2 regions of the Veillonella sp. S13054-11 genome follow, and region 2 is predicted to be linked to the other one. Evidence: a T-box and tRNA genes for the amino acid it is inferred to sense, from the RefSeq annotation. Region 2 holds a T-box; the other holds one or more tRNA genes.
What was found. The T-box of region 2 lies ahead of cysS (cysteine--tRNA ligase). A T-box ahead of a tRNA ligase gene usually reads a tRNA of that ligase, here a tRNA-Cys.
Positions count from the first base shown of each region.

Region 1 (7,623 bases), on a different contig from region 2:
TTACGGTTGTGAAAGTCAAAGCTTTAGTATTCGTGATGGGTTCTTAGTTGTATCCTCTACTTGGATATTTACGGTTATTTTGGGGGCTTTACCTTTTTTGGGGAGTGGCATATTGACTAATGTTTTTGATGCTTTATTTGAAGCCACTTCAGGTATTACTGCAACTGGTGCAACTATTATTTATAGTGTTGATACGTTACCAAACACATTTGTATTGTGGCGTGGTCTTATGCACTGGGTTGGAGGGATGGGGATCATCGTCCTTATCTTATCATTTTTAAAGAATTTAGGAGCAGATGCAGCACATTTCTTTAATGCAGAGGCATCTGTACCAAAGCCTGGTGTTGTAATGCCGCGTATTCAATCAATGGCCACCAAGCTTTGGCAGTTGTATATTGCCTTTACTGCTCTTTGCTTTCTTATGCTGTGGGCTGGCGGCATTGAACCTTTTGATGCGTTAAACTATGCCTTTTCTATTATTGCCACGGGTGGATTTGCACCGACATCAGCAGGGGCTTTTATTTATGAACAAAGTAATTATATTTGTTTCGTATTTATATTCTTTATGTTTCTTGCTGGTGGCAATTTCTCTGTGTATTACAATGCACTTCAAAAAGGAATTCGCGTTTTAATTAATGATTTTGAAACACGTATGTACTGGCTTGTAGTGTTTATTGGTATTGCCATTGTATCAATATCTCTAGCATTACAATCTAGCTATTCTAGTCCTTTAGAGATTGTTAGAAATGCTGCCTTTAATTTAGTTTCGCTTCAAACTGGTAGTGGTTTTGCTATTAGTGATTATGATTTGTGGCCTGCTGCAGCACAGATGATGTTATTTATTTGTACATTTTTTGGTGGTTGTAGTGGTTCTACAACGGGCGGTGTAAAAATTATACGACTTATTATTTTGATTAAGAGTTCTATAATTTATCTGCGAAAATCAATTCATCCTGATATGGTTCAAGTAGTACGTATTAATGGCAAACCGATGCCTACTAAATGGATCCAGATGACACAGCAATTTTTATTTTTATATTTAATGATTTATGTGGTATCTGTTTTTCTAATGACTTGTACTGGTCTTAATACATATGATTCTATGCAAGTGGTTACGGCCTTTCTTAGCAATGTAGGACTAGGGTTTGGTGGCTTTGGTCCTACTGATTCCTTTAATGTTATGCCGGATACTGCTAAATGTATTGCTATTGTAGACATGTTACTAGGTCGTTTGGAGTTATTTACGATTTTAGTTATGCTTCACCCTCAGTTTTGGGAAGGGTATTTTATTAAAAAAGAGGTTCCTAAACGATATCGTATTCTATAGGAGGGCGGGAACTATATGGAAGTTATAAAACGTCCTCTAGGGCTTTATAAAGCAAATTGTTATGTACTTATCAAAGAGGGAAAATCTATAATCATTGATCCGGGCTTTCATTGTAACCACATTATTGATATGGTTGCGGATTCTGAACCTATAGCAGTTTTATTGACACATGGTCATTGTGATCATGTGTCCGCCTTGGATGAAGTATGTACACATTATAATATTCCCGCTTATTTACATCCTTTAGATCAAGAATTGTTACAGTTAATTCGACGGAGACCAAGTGTATATAAGAAAAAAATGTATACACATTGTAATGATTTAGTAGAAGGGCAATTACAGTTAGATCCTTTTAATATAATAGTTCATCATACACCTGGGCATAGTGCTGGATCGGTTTGTTTAGAAATTGAAGGCCATCTATTTACTGGTGATACTTTATTTAAACAAAATGTGGGAAATACAGATAATTATAACAGTAATCCAGCTGATTTGATTAAGAGTTTGAATCATCTTTTAACTTTGTCTAAGGAGTTAATTGTTGAGCCTGGACATAGGGAATCTACTATATTAAAACATGAGGAAGAATTTATTAAAAATATTGTAGTATAGTGTTGACAAAAGTCCTGATAACCGATATACTAAGCAAGTACTTTGGTTACGGCCCCGTGGTGTAGCGGTTAACATGTCGCCCTGTCACGGCGAAGATCGTCAGTTCAAATCTGATCGGGGTCGCCATTTATGCCTCGGTAGCTCAGTTGGTAGAGCAACGGACTGAAAATCCGTGTGTCGACAGTTCGATTCTGTCCTGAGGCACCATTTATATGCGGGAATAGCTCAGCGGTAGAGCACCGCCTTGCCAAGGCGGGGGTCGCGAGTTCGAATCTCGTTTCCCGCTCCAATTTTATATGGCGGCATAGCCAAGCGGTAAGGCAGAGGTCTGCAAAACCTTTATTCCCCAGTTCGATTCTGGGTGCCGCCTCCACAATCGTTACCCATGCCGGGGTGGCGGAACAGGCAGACGCAACGGACTTAAAATCCGTCGGTTGGAAACAACCGTACCGGTTCGATTCCGGTCCTCGGCACCAATTAAGACTAACTTTGGGTTAGTCTTTTTTCTTATATACAATTAAAACGATTTGTGAAAATTATTACTATAAGTTACGTATAAATATATAAGAGATAGATAAATCTATGAATAAGAAACCTAAGTTATTGATTAGTGAATGCCTATTTGGTGTACCCTGTCGATATGATGGCAAAGACAATTATATAGAAACGATAGAGGCTCTAAAGGAATATTATGAATTAGTACCAGTATGTCCGGAAGTGTTAGGGGGACTTAGTACGCCTCGTGATCCTGCGGAGCGGCAGGGTGAACGTATATGTACTGTTAATGGAGCTGATGTTACAGATGAGTTTGTAAGAGGTGCTCAATTAACAGTTGATATTGCACTAAAATATGGTTGCAAGCAAGCTTTGATGAAGGCGAAAAGTCCTAGCTGTGGATATAAGTGCATTTATGATGGAACTTTTACTAGAACATTGAAAAATGGTCATGGATGTACTGTAGAGGCTCTATTAGAAAAGAATATAAGAATTTATACGGAAAATGATATAGAGCTTTTGCTTGCAGAAAAAAAGAGATGAGTTAAACTCATCTCTTTTTGGTTATATTAAGTTGTTTTACTATTAAAATAACTTAATACAATAGAAAAATAATGGCAACAATATCAATTAAAGACTACTTGTTTGTATTAACAGGATCATTTGCTAATGGTTGTTCACCAAGTAATGTAGTTAAGTTATGTAGATTAAATCGATATTGAGCATTACTAAAATCTCGTGTTGCATCATATCGTTGACTTGGAGCATGCATGAGACCAACTAATGTATCGTATAGCAAATCATTAGTAAAGAATTGATGCTCGTGTTTTGCAAGTACCTTAGCAGTCTGTGGATAGGTTGAGCGATATTGTGGAGATAGGTATACCCAGAATGGAATATGTGTCATAACAAAATCAAATGTATCAGGGTTATGCGATTTGTCTAAACTTTCACCGTGATCGGAGAAATACACCATGGCTTGTAAGTTTAATTTGTCTTTGCCATAATTGTAAATTTGTTGTAATAACCAGTCTGTGTATAATTGGCTGTTAGCATATGCTTCTTGACCATCAGGATACGGACCTTGTTTCCACTTGCTAAATTCATGCGGGTAACGATCATTGTAGTAAATATGACTACCCATAATATGTATAACGATAAAGTTGTTCTTGGTAGGATCTACAGTTTCTAATAATGGCAATAGAGCTTCATCATATCGATCTGAGAATGCATAAGATTCATGGGCCCATTTTGTTGTGTCTGCAGTCTTAGCCATTAATGAAATAGCTGTATCATATTCACCGAATACACCTTGATTGCTAAACCAAGAAGTCGTGTATCCCGCTTTTTTAGCAATATCTAAGATATTGGCTGAATCAAGAAATGGTTTATCATCATATTGATTTCGTTCAGATAGTGCACGCTCCAAGGTTGGTACTGTTTGTACGTACGATGAATAGGCATTATCAAAGAAGACAAAGTCTTTATTGTCCGAACGCATATTGCCTTGCCATGGAGTATCGTCATATGGGAAGTTTGGATTATATACTTTCATATAATCTCGAGAACTAGATTCGCCAATGACTAGAATAATAGTACCAGGTGTTTTGTTCACCGCTGTTTCCTTTGTGTCTAAATTAAAGGAATCAAATACTAAGTGGTGATTATCATTATATTGTTGCATTTGTTTTACATAATCGCCTGCAGCAATCCAGTTCGCCACAATACAGGTTTGTGGGAACAAGAAGAATGGTACATATACTAAAAAAGCTACAAGGGATGCGATAAGCATAGCTGACCGCATAGGACGTGTAGTATTTAAGTTTACTACTGCTTTCATACCTAAGTTAGACCAGTACAATAAATAAGTCCATAAGATAAGACCAATACTTATTGCTATAAGACCAGGTATTCCAGCTGCATTCTTTAAAAAACCAAATGCTTCTTCTGGATTGGTCATATATACGGCTAGCAGACTGGCTGGCGTTAAGCAATGCCAAGTAGTCATGTAATAGCCGATCTGTAAGAATGGTATTAAGCTCAGAATCATGGAAATGATAGCCATGATTAAGGATGTTGTTTTATGGAAGCGATTTGTTTGGTTCAGTAAAAACTGAATGCCTGATAATCCCATGAAAATTAATAAGCCAAATAAAAAATCATTAGCAAATTCATAGAAGTATAATGGCTTCACATAGGACCAATGGAATAAAAGAGGAAAGGTAAGTGCCCATAAGATTCCGACTAGGCCATACCCTAAAAAAGGCCTGTGGAAAACGGTACACCCCATAAAATATTGAAATAAAAAGGTACCTACAATTGTTGGTACAGCTAAAATCGTAATATCCTCTACATCAAGCCCTAAGGTTATGGGCTCATAAATTAAAAATAAAATGATATATAAAACAATACCTATAATACCAAAGCGAAAAATTGGATTTCGCCCAATTTGCCTCACACTCGATGACATAATAAATCCTCTCTAAAAGGAATACACAATAACGTATCTTTTTTTAATATAAAATAATTACAATAATAAAGATAGCAGATGAGTGTAAAAAAAACAATTATTTGAAAGTACTACTATAAATGCTTTATAATTATATAGTTAAAAACATTTTTTCTGAGGATTGGGTTTTATGGGAGATTATAACTACAAGTTGGACGTTTTTGAAGGTCCCCTTGATCTGCTCTTGCATCTCATTGAAAAACATAAAATAGAAATTACCGATATTCCTATCGTTGAAATAACGAGTCAATACTTGGCATATCTAGACAATTGGAACCATTTTGATATTCATTATAGTAGTGAATTTCTTGTTATGGCATCTACCTTATTACAGATTAAATCACGCATGTTATTACCTAAGGCTGAACCTGAGCCCGATGAAGCAGAGGATCCACGTGACGAGTTGGTAGCAAAATTAGTAGAATTTAAGAAAATTAAGGATATTACATCTCTATTAATGGAGCGTACCGCTGTATCTGCGAATATATTTAGTCGTCCTGAAGAAACGAGTGTGCTTGGATTAGATAGTGTATATAATTTGGAACTTTCACAGTTATATCAAATTTTTTATCAAACTATAAAACGAGCTAAAGAGTTACCAGAAGAAGAGACGATTCGTGAGGTAAAGGTTGAAAAGGATACGTATAGTTTAGAGGACATGATTATATCCTTGTCTAGTCGGATACATCGTGGCGAATGTCTATATTTTAGGGAGTTATTAGTAGCAATTGAAACGAAAAGTGGTATGGTAACCATCTTTATGGCTGTTTTAGAATTGTTAAAACAACAAGTTATGGAAATGCGTTATGAAGATGATGATATTATATTCACTGCTATCTTAGAGCGGGCCGTGTAGAAAGGGGGCTATATGAGCTTACCAACGATGCATTTAGAAGCCGTTTTGTTTTCATCGGCAAAGCCTATATCGATAGATATGTTAGCAGAAGTGTTTGGGCTTTCCACAGAGGCGACACAAAAATATATAGAAGAATTACAACGAGAACTAGAAGAACAGAATCGAGGTATTCGAATACGTATATCTGGAGCCGGTGTTGAATTAGTAAGCGCTGTTGAATGTGCTGATTATGTTGGGCATATTCGTAAAAGAGAAGATAAATTATCTAATGCGGCTATGGAAACATTAGCTGTTATCGCCTATAAGCAGCCTATTACAAAGGCTGAAATCGAAGAGGTGCGCGGTGTAAATAGCGATAAAATTATAAAACAATTATTGACTCGATCTCTTATAGCTGAATTAGGTCATAAGGATACTGTAGGTAGACCGATTCTATATGGCACGACTGATGAATTTTTGAGAAGTGCTGGTGTAGAATCGATAGAAGCCTTACATCAAGAAGTTTCGGAAACAGAAGGGTAGCATGGAACGATTACAAAAATATATTGCCAGTTGTGGTATTGCATCACGGCGTAAGGCAGAAGAACTAATTACAGAAGGTAAAGTACAGGTCAATGGTCGCAAGGTAACCGAATTAGGGGTCAAAATTAATCCACAAAAAGATAAGGTTAAGGTTAATGGGCAATTATTGGCTCAAGAGAAACCAGTATATTATTTGTTAAATAAGCCAAAGGGGGTCATTACATCTGTGTCTGACCCTCAAGGTCGAGAAACGGTTTTAGATTATATAAAAAATGAAACGAAACGAATTTACCCTATTGGTCGTCTCGATTTATATACAGAAGGTTTGTTACTGCTTACGAATGATGGAGAGTTGGCACAAAATCTAACGCATCCATCTAAAGGCGTGGAAAAGACTTATGAAGTTCGTATCAAAGGTCGTGTTCGCGATGATGATTTGCAAATTATTGCAAATGGTGTAGAGCTTGAAGATGGTATAACTGCACCTGCAACAATTGTAGATTTAGGTTTTGATGATCATAATGGTGTACATGAAGTAGAAATTACAATTCATGAAGGTCGCAATCGTCAAGTTCGTCGTATGTTTGAACACTTTGGCTATCGTATTCATAATTTAAAACGCATTGCGTATGCTGGTCTTACTTTAGGTGGTGTGAAACGAGGCGCTTCTCGTCAACTAACAATTCGTGAAGTAAAAGCGCTAAAAGCATTGGGGACAGATAAGGCATGAAGCAAATCATAGTCATTGGCGGTGGTGCGGCAGGTCTAATGGCAGCTGTTATAGCAGGCCGTGAAGGAGCACGCGTCATCTTATTGGAAAAAATGAATATGGTTGGCAAGAAAATGGGCATTACCGGTAAAGGTCGCTGTAATATTACGAATAGTGCAGATATGGCCGAATTTATAAAAAATACGCCTGGTAATGGTAAGTTCTTGTACGGTGCCTATGAACGCTTTAGTAATGAAGATCTTCTGGACCTATTGCATAGCTGGGGGTTAAAAACTAAAGTAGAACGTGGGGGACGAGTGTTTCCTGAATCCGATTCTGCATTAGAAGTACGCAATATCTTTATGAAAATCCTAAAAAAGTATAATGTTCAAGTTCATTTAAATGAACCTGTTACATCGATTACTGTACAGGAAAATCGTGTAGTTGGTGTTACAACGGATAAGGAACAATATGCTTGTGATGCTGCTATTATTTGTACTGGTGGTGCATCTTATCCATTGACAGGTTCTACTGGTGATGGTTACGTTTTAGCCGAAAAAGTGGGACATACTATTACTGATATTCGTCCATCC
Region 1 covers NZ_PPCY01000001.1:192,581-200,203, reverse strand. The annotation lists gene VPHSUH08_RS00975 (TrkH family potassium uptake protein) at 1-1,327, shown strand, start outside; gene VPHSUH08_RS00970 (MBL fold metallo-hydrolase) at 1,343-1,939, shown strand; tRNA gene VPHSUH08_RS00965 (tRNA-Asp) at 1,990-2,065, shown strand; tRNA gene VPHSUH08_RS00960 (tRNA-Phe) at 2,071-2,146, shown strand; tRNA gene VPHSUH08_RS00955 (tRNA-Gly) at 2,154-2,228, shown strand; tRNA gene VPHSUH08_RS00950 (tRNA-Cys) at 2,238-2,312, shown strand; tRNA gene VPHSUH08_RS00945 (tRNA-Leu) at 2,327-2,415, shown strand; gene VPHSUH08_RS00940 (DUF523 domain-containing protein) at 2,522-2,977, shown strand; gene VPHSUH08_RS00935 (phosphoethanolamine transferase) at 3,072-4,904, opposite strand; gene VPHSUH08_RS00930 (ScpA family protein) at 5,074-5,799, shown strand; gene scpB (SMC-Scp complex subunit ScpB) at 5,812-6,321, shown strand; gene VPHSUH08_RS00920 (pseudouridine synthase) at 6,323-7,051, shown strand; gene VPHSUH08_RS00915 (NAD(P)/FAD-dependent oxidoreductase) at 7,048-7,623, shown strand, end outside.
Region 1: it has a tRNA-Cys gene. The T-box ahead of cysS (cysteine--tRNA ligase) is inferred to sense a tRNA for this amino acid. The anticodon was not compared.

Region 2 (7,623 bases):
GTTACAAGGAAATCACAAGCTTCTTTTACAACGCGACTAATCCCCTTACCTTCATTACCAATGACGATAACGGTTGGAATTGTCATGTCAGCCTCGTACAAAGTGCGGTCACCTTCCATGTGGGCTCCCATCACCCAAAACCCTTGTTTTTGAAGTTGTTTTATGGTTTGTGCTACATTGCCAACTTGTACAAGTGGAATTTGTTCAATAGCACCAGCAGAGGTCTTCGCAACAGTAGCATTAATGGGCGCATTATGTCGTTTAGGAATAAGTACAGCCGTCGCTCCCACACATTCAGCTGTACGAATGATGGCTCCCATATTATGTGGATCTTCAACACCATCCGTTAAGATCAACAAAGGAACCTCATGAGTCGTTTCTTGTAATACCTCACCCAACTCCTTAAATTGAACGGCCGATACAAGAGCTATAACACCTTGATGAGGTACTTCCAAATCGTACTTATTCATTTGTTTTATAGGTGTTGGTCTAACTTCAATTCCTTGAGATTTAGCAAGACCTACAATATCAGCTAACCCTGTTTTTACCTTATCTTCACTGACCAGAATACGTTGAATAGAACGGCCACTTTTAAGGGCTTCTTTAACCGCATTGCGACCTACAATATAATTATCCATACTACATACCTCGTAAAGTTATAGAAAAGGCTTGCCCCAAGATATGCTGTAAGCGGTCTTCTTGGCGCGTTTCATAAAGAAATCCTAGTACTGCTTCAAAGGCCGTACTACTGCGATATTCTTGAACAGTACTACTTTTAGGCACGTTTACATTACTATTTCTAGCACGGCGTGCAATAGCTTGTTCCTCTTCTGTGAAAGTATTTTCTATTTCTAGCAATACTTTCGCCTGTGATTTAGCGCAAATAAATTCAGTAACGATAGTATGTAAAATCTGTACTTTTGTAATATTCATTTGTACCACGCGTTCACGCACATACATGGAGTATACTGCATCACCGATATATGCTAGCATAACTGCATCAGCACTTAAGCACTCCTCTATTGTTCGTTTGCGCAAACGAAGCGGCTCTTCTTCAAGAGCCGTTAGTTTTTTTATCGCTTCATTCTTTAAGAATTGAAATTGTTTAAACTTCACGTTTTTTCCACCGTGCACCTTGAGGAGAGTCCTCAATGGTAATACCAATCTCAGCTAATCGATCGCGGATACAATCAGCTAATGCCCATTGTTTCTGTTCGCGACAAGCTTGACGTACAGAAAGAATAACTTGCATTAATTCTTCGTATTCAGCAGCATTGGCGCCCGTGTTGCCTTCCCAAGCTTTTTCGAGAACACCAATAACATCTGTCATAAATTTGAATATTCGTTTCACTTCAGCAATTGCCTCTTGGCAAACAACGCCTTCTCTACTTGTTACAGCTTGATAGTAGATATTAATTTCTTTTGCAAGACCGAACATACTAGATGTTGCTAAAGCCGTGTTGAAGTCATCACTCATAGCATCCTCAAATTCTTCTTCGTATGCTTTCGCTTTTTCTAATAAGCGTTGAGCTTCATCACATGAGCCTGGCTCACATTTTTCAAGGTAAAGAAGGTTTTCAATAGCTGTGCTTAACCGTTCCAAAGATTTATTAGCTTCTTCTAGACGCTCATCAGAGAAATCTAATGGGCTACGGTAATGCGTGCTCAATAAGAAATAACGCAATGCATCAGGACTATATTGTTCTAAAATATCTTTTACCAAGAAGAAATTATTCAAGGACTTAGACATTTTTTCAGAGTTAATAGTGATAAAACCATTGTGCAACCAGTAGCGCACTGCTGGATGTTGACCAGAGCAACCTTCTGATTGAGCAATTTCATTTTCATGATGAGGGAAAATCAAATCGCTACCACCACCGTGGAAGTCAAATTCTGTGCCTAAATATTTTTGGCTCATAGCAGAACATTCAATGTGCCAGCCTGGACGACCATTCCCCCATGGGCTTTCCCAATAAGGTTCACCAGGTTTTGCTGCTTTCCACAAAGCAAAGTCCATAGGATTCTTCTTACGACCATCTACTTCAATACGTGCGCCTGCCTCCATATCGTCTAATGTACGACCAGATAACTCACCGTAATGTTCAAATTTCTCCACACTATAATATACATCGCCATCGAGTTCATAGGCGTAGCCCTTGTCAATCAATGTTTTAATCATAGCAATGATATCATCAATATGCGTAGATACACGTGGATACATATCAGCCCGTTGTACACCTAATGCATCCATTACTTCAAAATAACTATCAATATAACGATTTGCAATGGTATCCCAAGAGACGCCTTCACCATTAGAAGTGTTGATGATTTTATCATCCACATCAGTAAAGTTTTGTACATAGGTTACTTTATAGCCTACATGTTTCATATAGCGACGAATTACATCCCAAGTCACGAAAGGACGAGCATTGCCAATATGAGGATGATTGTATGGTGTGACACCACATACGTACATTTTCGCCTCACCTGGTGTTACAGGATTAAAAACCTCTTTTTGGCGCGTCATAGTATTATAAATAGTAATTTCTCTCATCGTTACCGATGCCTCCATTTTTGTAAAATAAAAAAGACCTCTCATCTCATACAGAGACGATGGTCCGCGGTTCCACTCTGTTAGGCACCAGCAGTGGTACCCACTCATCGCATAACGGCGCGTCACCGGACAAACCTACCTATAATCGGAGTGTCAGCTCGTGAATGCATTTCGTCTACCTATCCATGAACCCTCCCACCATCGGTTCTCGCTAAAAAGTTAGTTGTAGAGTACTTCTTTCAGTCTCAGCTATTAAAATAATCTATATTTATATATAAAAATATTTTACCAATAAAGCTATAGAATGTCAATATTTACAAGAAAAATCCCCATCTTTCATAAGCAGCTATTCACATATCATACATAGGTATTTTAAATAGCTTAATTTGAAAGATGAGGATATATAATCAGAATATTAAATTACTATTATCATTCATAACAATAGCTTTTATAGCACACAAGTAATAATAATGTCATTACATCAAATCAATTAATATTAAGCATTTTCCAATTTTTCTTGATCATCATGTTTACGGCAAATTCCAGCAAAGATAGATCCTGTAAAGTTATGAATGATGGAGAATACTGCACCTGCTACCGCAGCTTGTGGTGTAAAGTGTTTTAGTGCTAAAGATACGGATAATGCAGAATTTTGCATAGCCACTTCGATTTGCATAGCACGACGAGAAGACACATCAATACTGAGGGCTTTACATACCAAGTATGTCACAACATAACCACTCAAATTTTGTACTAAACACGCTACAAAAATAATGAAACCGGTTTCGGCAATTTGCTTTTGGTTAACTGCAGTTACAGCTGCCAAGATAAGCAATACCGCGATAGCTGCAATGGTTGGACATACAGATTTTACAGGTTCAATTTTTGCGCCAATAAAGTAATTCAATACAATCCCCAAAATAATTGGTACTAACACAATTTTTACAATGGATATAAACATTGGCATAAATTGAATTTCAATAGAAGATGTTGCACCAGCATATAATACGACAAATAAAGGCGTTAAAATAGGTGCCAATAATGTGGATACAGTTGTTGCTGATACGGATAAGGGAACATTACCATTTGCAAGGAAGGTCATTACATTAGAAGCAGTACCACCAGGACATGCACCCAACAAGATAAAACCAATCCCAACTTCTGGAGGAAAATTAAATGCTAAGGCTACTAAGAAACCTGCCAATGGCATCCATAAGAATTGGATTACGGATACGAGAATAACCTTCATTGGTTGCTTAAATACATCAATAAAGACTTGAGCCGTTAATGTTAACCCCATCGCAAACATAACAAACTGTAGCATGTAAGCAATATAAGGAGTCATCCAAGAAAATACTGCAGGTAGCATATATGCTAAAACAGCCATCAATAGTACTATCCAGGATAGATAACTATTGAATAAGTGATTAATAGAACGAATAACACTCATAAAAACACTCGCTTTCATAATAAATCAAAATTTAATACGCCGATTATTATAGCATTTCTATAGAATATTAACAACACATACAAAAGGAGTTCACATAACACCTGTTACGTGAACTCCTTTGATTAATTGATCAAATTTATTTTGTTAATGCACCTACATTATCTAAACGATGTAAGCACTTTTCTTTACCAAGTAATGTGACAATATTATTCAAATCTGGACCATGCATTTGACCTGTTAAAGCTACACGAATTGGCATAAATACGAATTTACCTTTTAAAGAGGTTTCTTTCATTACGGCCTTGATTGTTGCTTTTACAACTTCAGGTGTAATTTCATCAAGTTCAGCCAATGCATTCCGGAAAGCGCCGAGAACTGTTGAAGCTGTTTCTTCATTCAATACAGCACACAATTCTTCTTCATGCCCCTCTTCAAGGAATACTGTTTCGCCCATAAACAAGCCTACATGATCTTTGATTTGAGCACCATAGCTAATATGATCACGGAATGTAGAGCATAATAATGTCAACCAATCAATATCAGCTTGATTCAAGCTATCTGGAGCTAAACCAACCTCTTTCAAATGCGGCAAACAAAGGTGGAATAATTCTTCATCGCTCAAATTCTTCATGTAGTGGAAATTTATATGGTTCAATTTATCAATATCAAACACAGCAGGATTTTTCGCTACCCGATCCATAGAGAAAGCCTGAATTAATTCATCTTGTGTGAAGAATTCTTCTTCACCTTCAGGAGCCCAACCAAGAAGTGCCAAGAAGTTTACAAGTGCTTCTGGCAAGTAGCCTAATTGTTTATATTGTTCAACAGAGGTAGCACCATGACGTTTGGACATTTTCTTGTAATCTTTACCAAGAATCAAAGAAATATGACCAAACTTAGGGACCTCCCAACCTAAAGCTTCATAAATAGCCATTTGACGAGGTGTATTGGATAAATGTTCCTCTGCACGAATAACGTGAGTAATCCCCATCATATGATCGTCCATTACTACAGCAAAGTTATATACAGGAATGCCATCAGATTTTACAATTACAAAATCACCAACGCCATTAGATTCAAAGGATACATGCCCACGTACCATATCATCAAAAGCGTAAGTTTTATTCAACGGTACACGCAAACGAATTGTAGGTTTACGACCTTCAGCAATGTATTTAGCCTTTGTCTCTTCATCTAAGTGTTCACAATGACCGTTGTATTTTGGTGTTTCCCCACGATCCATTTGATCTTGACGCACCGCATCTAACTCTTCAGGTGTGCAGTAACACTCATAAGCTTTACCTTCATCCAATAAGCGTTGTGTTACTTCTTTATATAAATCAAGACGTTCTGTTTGACGGTAAGGACCATTATTACCACCTACATCAATGCCTTCATCCCAGTTCATGCCAAGCCATTGTAAGGAAGCTTTAATATTCTCTTCACTTTCACGTGTAGAACGAGCTAAATCTGTATCTTCAATGCGCAATACAAATGTGCCTTTTTCCTTACGTGCTAATAACCAGTTAAATAAAGCAGAACGAGCACCACCAATATGGAATGGACCCGTAGGGCTTGGAGCAAAACGAACTTTCATGGAACTCATGATTAAATCTCTCCTTCATATACAGAAACGACAGCTTGTGCAGCAATGCCTTCGCGGCGTCCAATAGCCCCGAGCATTTCATTTGTTGTCGCTTTAATACTAATGCGATCTAATGATATCTCTAAAATAGACTGTAAATTAGCCTTCATCATATCAATATGAGGTTTTAATTTAGGTGTCTCAGAAATAACCATAATATCAATATTATAGGCTTGTAACCCACGTTCTTTCAATAAGAAATTTACTTTTTCTAGTAAAAGCATACTAGAAATCCCTTTATACTGGTCATCTTCAGGCGGAAAATAGTATCCAATATCCCGTAAACCTGCAGCTCCCAACAGGGCATCCATCAAGGCATGGATGAGAACATCCGCATCGGAATGGCCATCAGGGCCAAGGTCAGATTCGATTTGAACACCACCTAAGATACAAGGACGACCTGCTTTTAATTGATGAATATCATAACCAAATCCAACGCGCATACACTTATCCTCAATTCCTAAATATCGTTTTGCTACAACAATATCATTAGGTGTAGTCACTTTAATATTACAGTAATCTCCATCTACTATATGTACAGGCTGCCCTAAATACTCAACGAGGGACACATCATCAGTGCCTAAATATTTTTTATCATGAGCCTTTTGATGGGCCGCTTTAAATAGTTCTTTTTGAAAGCCTTGTGGCGTTTGAATTTGGTATAATTCACTGCGTTTTAATGTTTCTATTACAGTATGCTCTGTATTAACCCGTTTAATCGTATCCGTAGCAGGGACACCTACAGTAGCAGCTCCATATTCTATTGCAGCCCTAACAACAGCATCAAACAGTTCCCTAGATGCTAATGGACGCGCTCCATCATGAACCAGCACAATATTACTATCTTCTGATACAGCTTTGAGTCCATATGCCACAGAATGTTGACGTTCTCTTCCACCAAGTACTATCTTTACAGGAATATGCAAATCCAACCCTTGAATATGGTTAGACATATATTCTTGTTCGCCTTCAGCTACAACAAGAATAATTTCTTTTAAACCTTCAATCTTTTCTACATTCTGTATGGTACGTTGAATAATAGAATATCCTCCTAAAGGAATAAATATCTTATTTTCTTTGTATCCCATACGGCGACCAGCACCTGCAGCGAGAACGATACAACTAATTGCCTTGCCCATTTTGTCCTCCATCTACACGAGCAAAGATCATACGACCAGCACTCGTTTGTAATATAGATGTAACCATAACCTCTACATTTTGACCAACATAAGGCTTACCATCCTCTACGACAATCATCGTGCCATCATCGAGATAAGCCACACCTTGGTGTACTTCCTTACCTTCTTTCATGATTTGAACGCGAATCCATTCTCCAGCGATTAGAGCAGGTTTTAATACATTTGCCAATTCATTGAGGTTAAGTACTTCTATACCTTGTACACGAGCCACCTTATTCAAGTTAAAGTCATTTGTCATCAACTTCCATTGCTTATCTAAAGCAAGTCGCATAAGTTTTGAATCAACCTCTACAAGATCATCATAATCATCTTCAACGACCTCTATAGCAACCTTATTGGCATCTTGCATATCCTTCAAAATATCAAGGCCACGTCGACCACGGTTGCGTTTCGTAGCATCCGCAGAGTCAGAAATTACCTGTAACTCATTTAATACAAATAGTGGCACCATAAGAGGACCTTCAATAAAACCCGTAGCACATAGTTCTTTGATACGACCATCAATGATAACTGAAGTATCTAGTAATTTTGGCGTACTAGAGGATTTATCTAATTTATGAGTTGAAAACATTTTAAAACGACTTGTTTTTTTAGTGCTATCTCCTCCCCATTGTTGTACGTAATTATTATACATTTCGGGGCCTTTACGAGCCATGATTTTAAGTCCACTATATCCAAAAATAGCACTCAAAATTATAGGAATATAAGGTCCTATAATAGGTACTTGATTGAATGCAACACCAATTAGATTTGCAATAATAAGGCCGAATAATAA
Region 2 covers NZ_PPCY01000003.1:4,578-12,200, forward strand. The annotation lists gene rlmB (23S rRNA (guanosine(2251)-2'-O)-methyltransferase RlmB) at 1-638, opposite strand, end outside; gene VPHSUH08_RS03445 (Mini-ribonuclease 3) at 640-1,116, opposite strand; gene cysS (cysteine--tRNA ligase) at 1,106-2,554, opposite strand; T-box leader at 2,604-2,810, opposite strand; gene VPHSUH08_RS03455 (bile acid:sodium symporter family protein) at 3,051-4,004, opposite strand; gene gltX (glutamate--tRNA ligase) at 4,141-5,610, opposite strand; gene ispD (2-C-methyl-D-erythritol 4-phosphate cytidylyltransferase) at 5,613-6,788, opposite strand; gene VPHSUH08_RS03470 (PIN/TRAM domain-containing protein) at 6,772-7,623, opposite strand, start outside.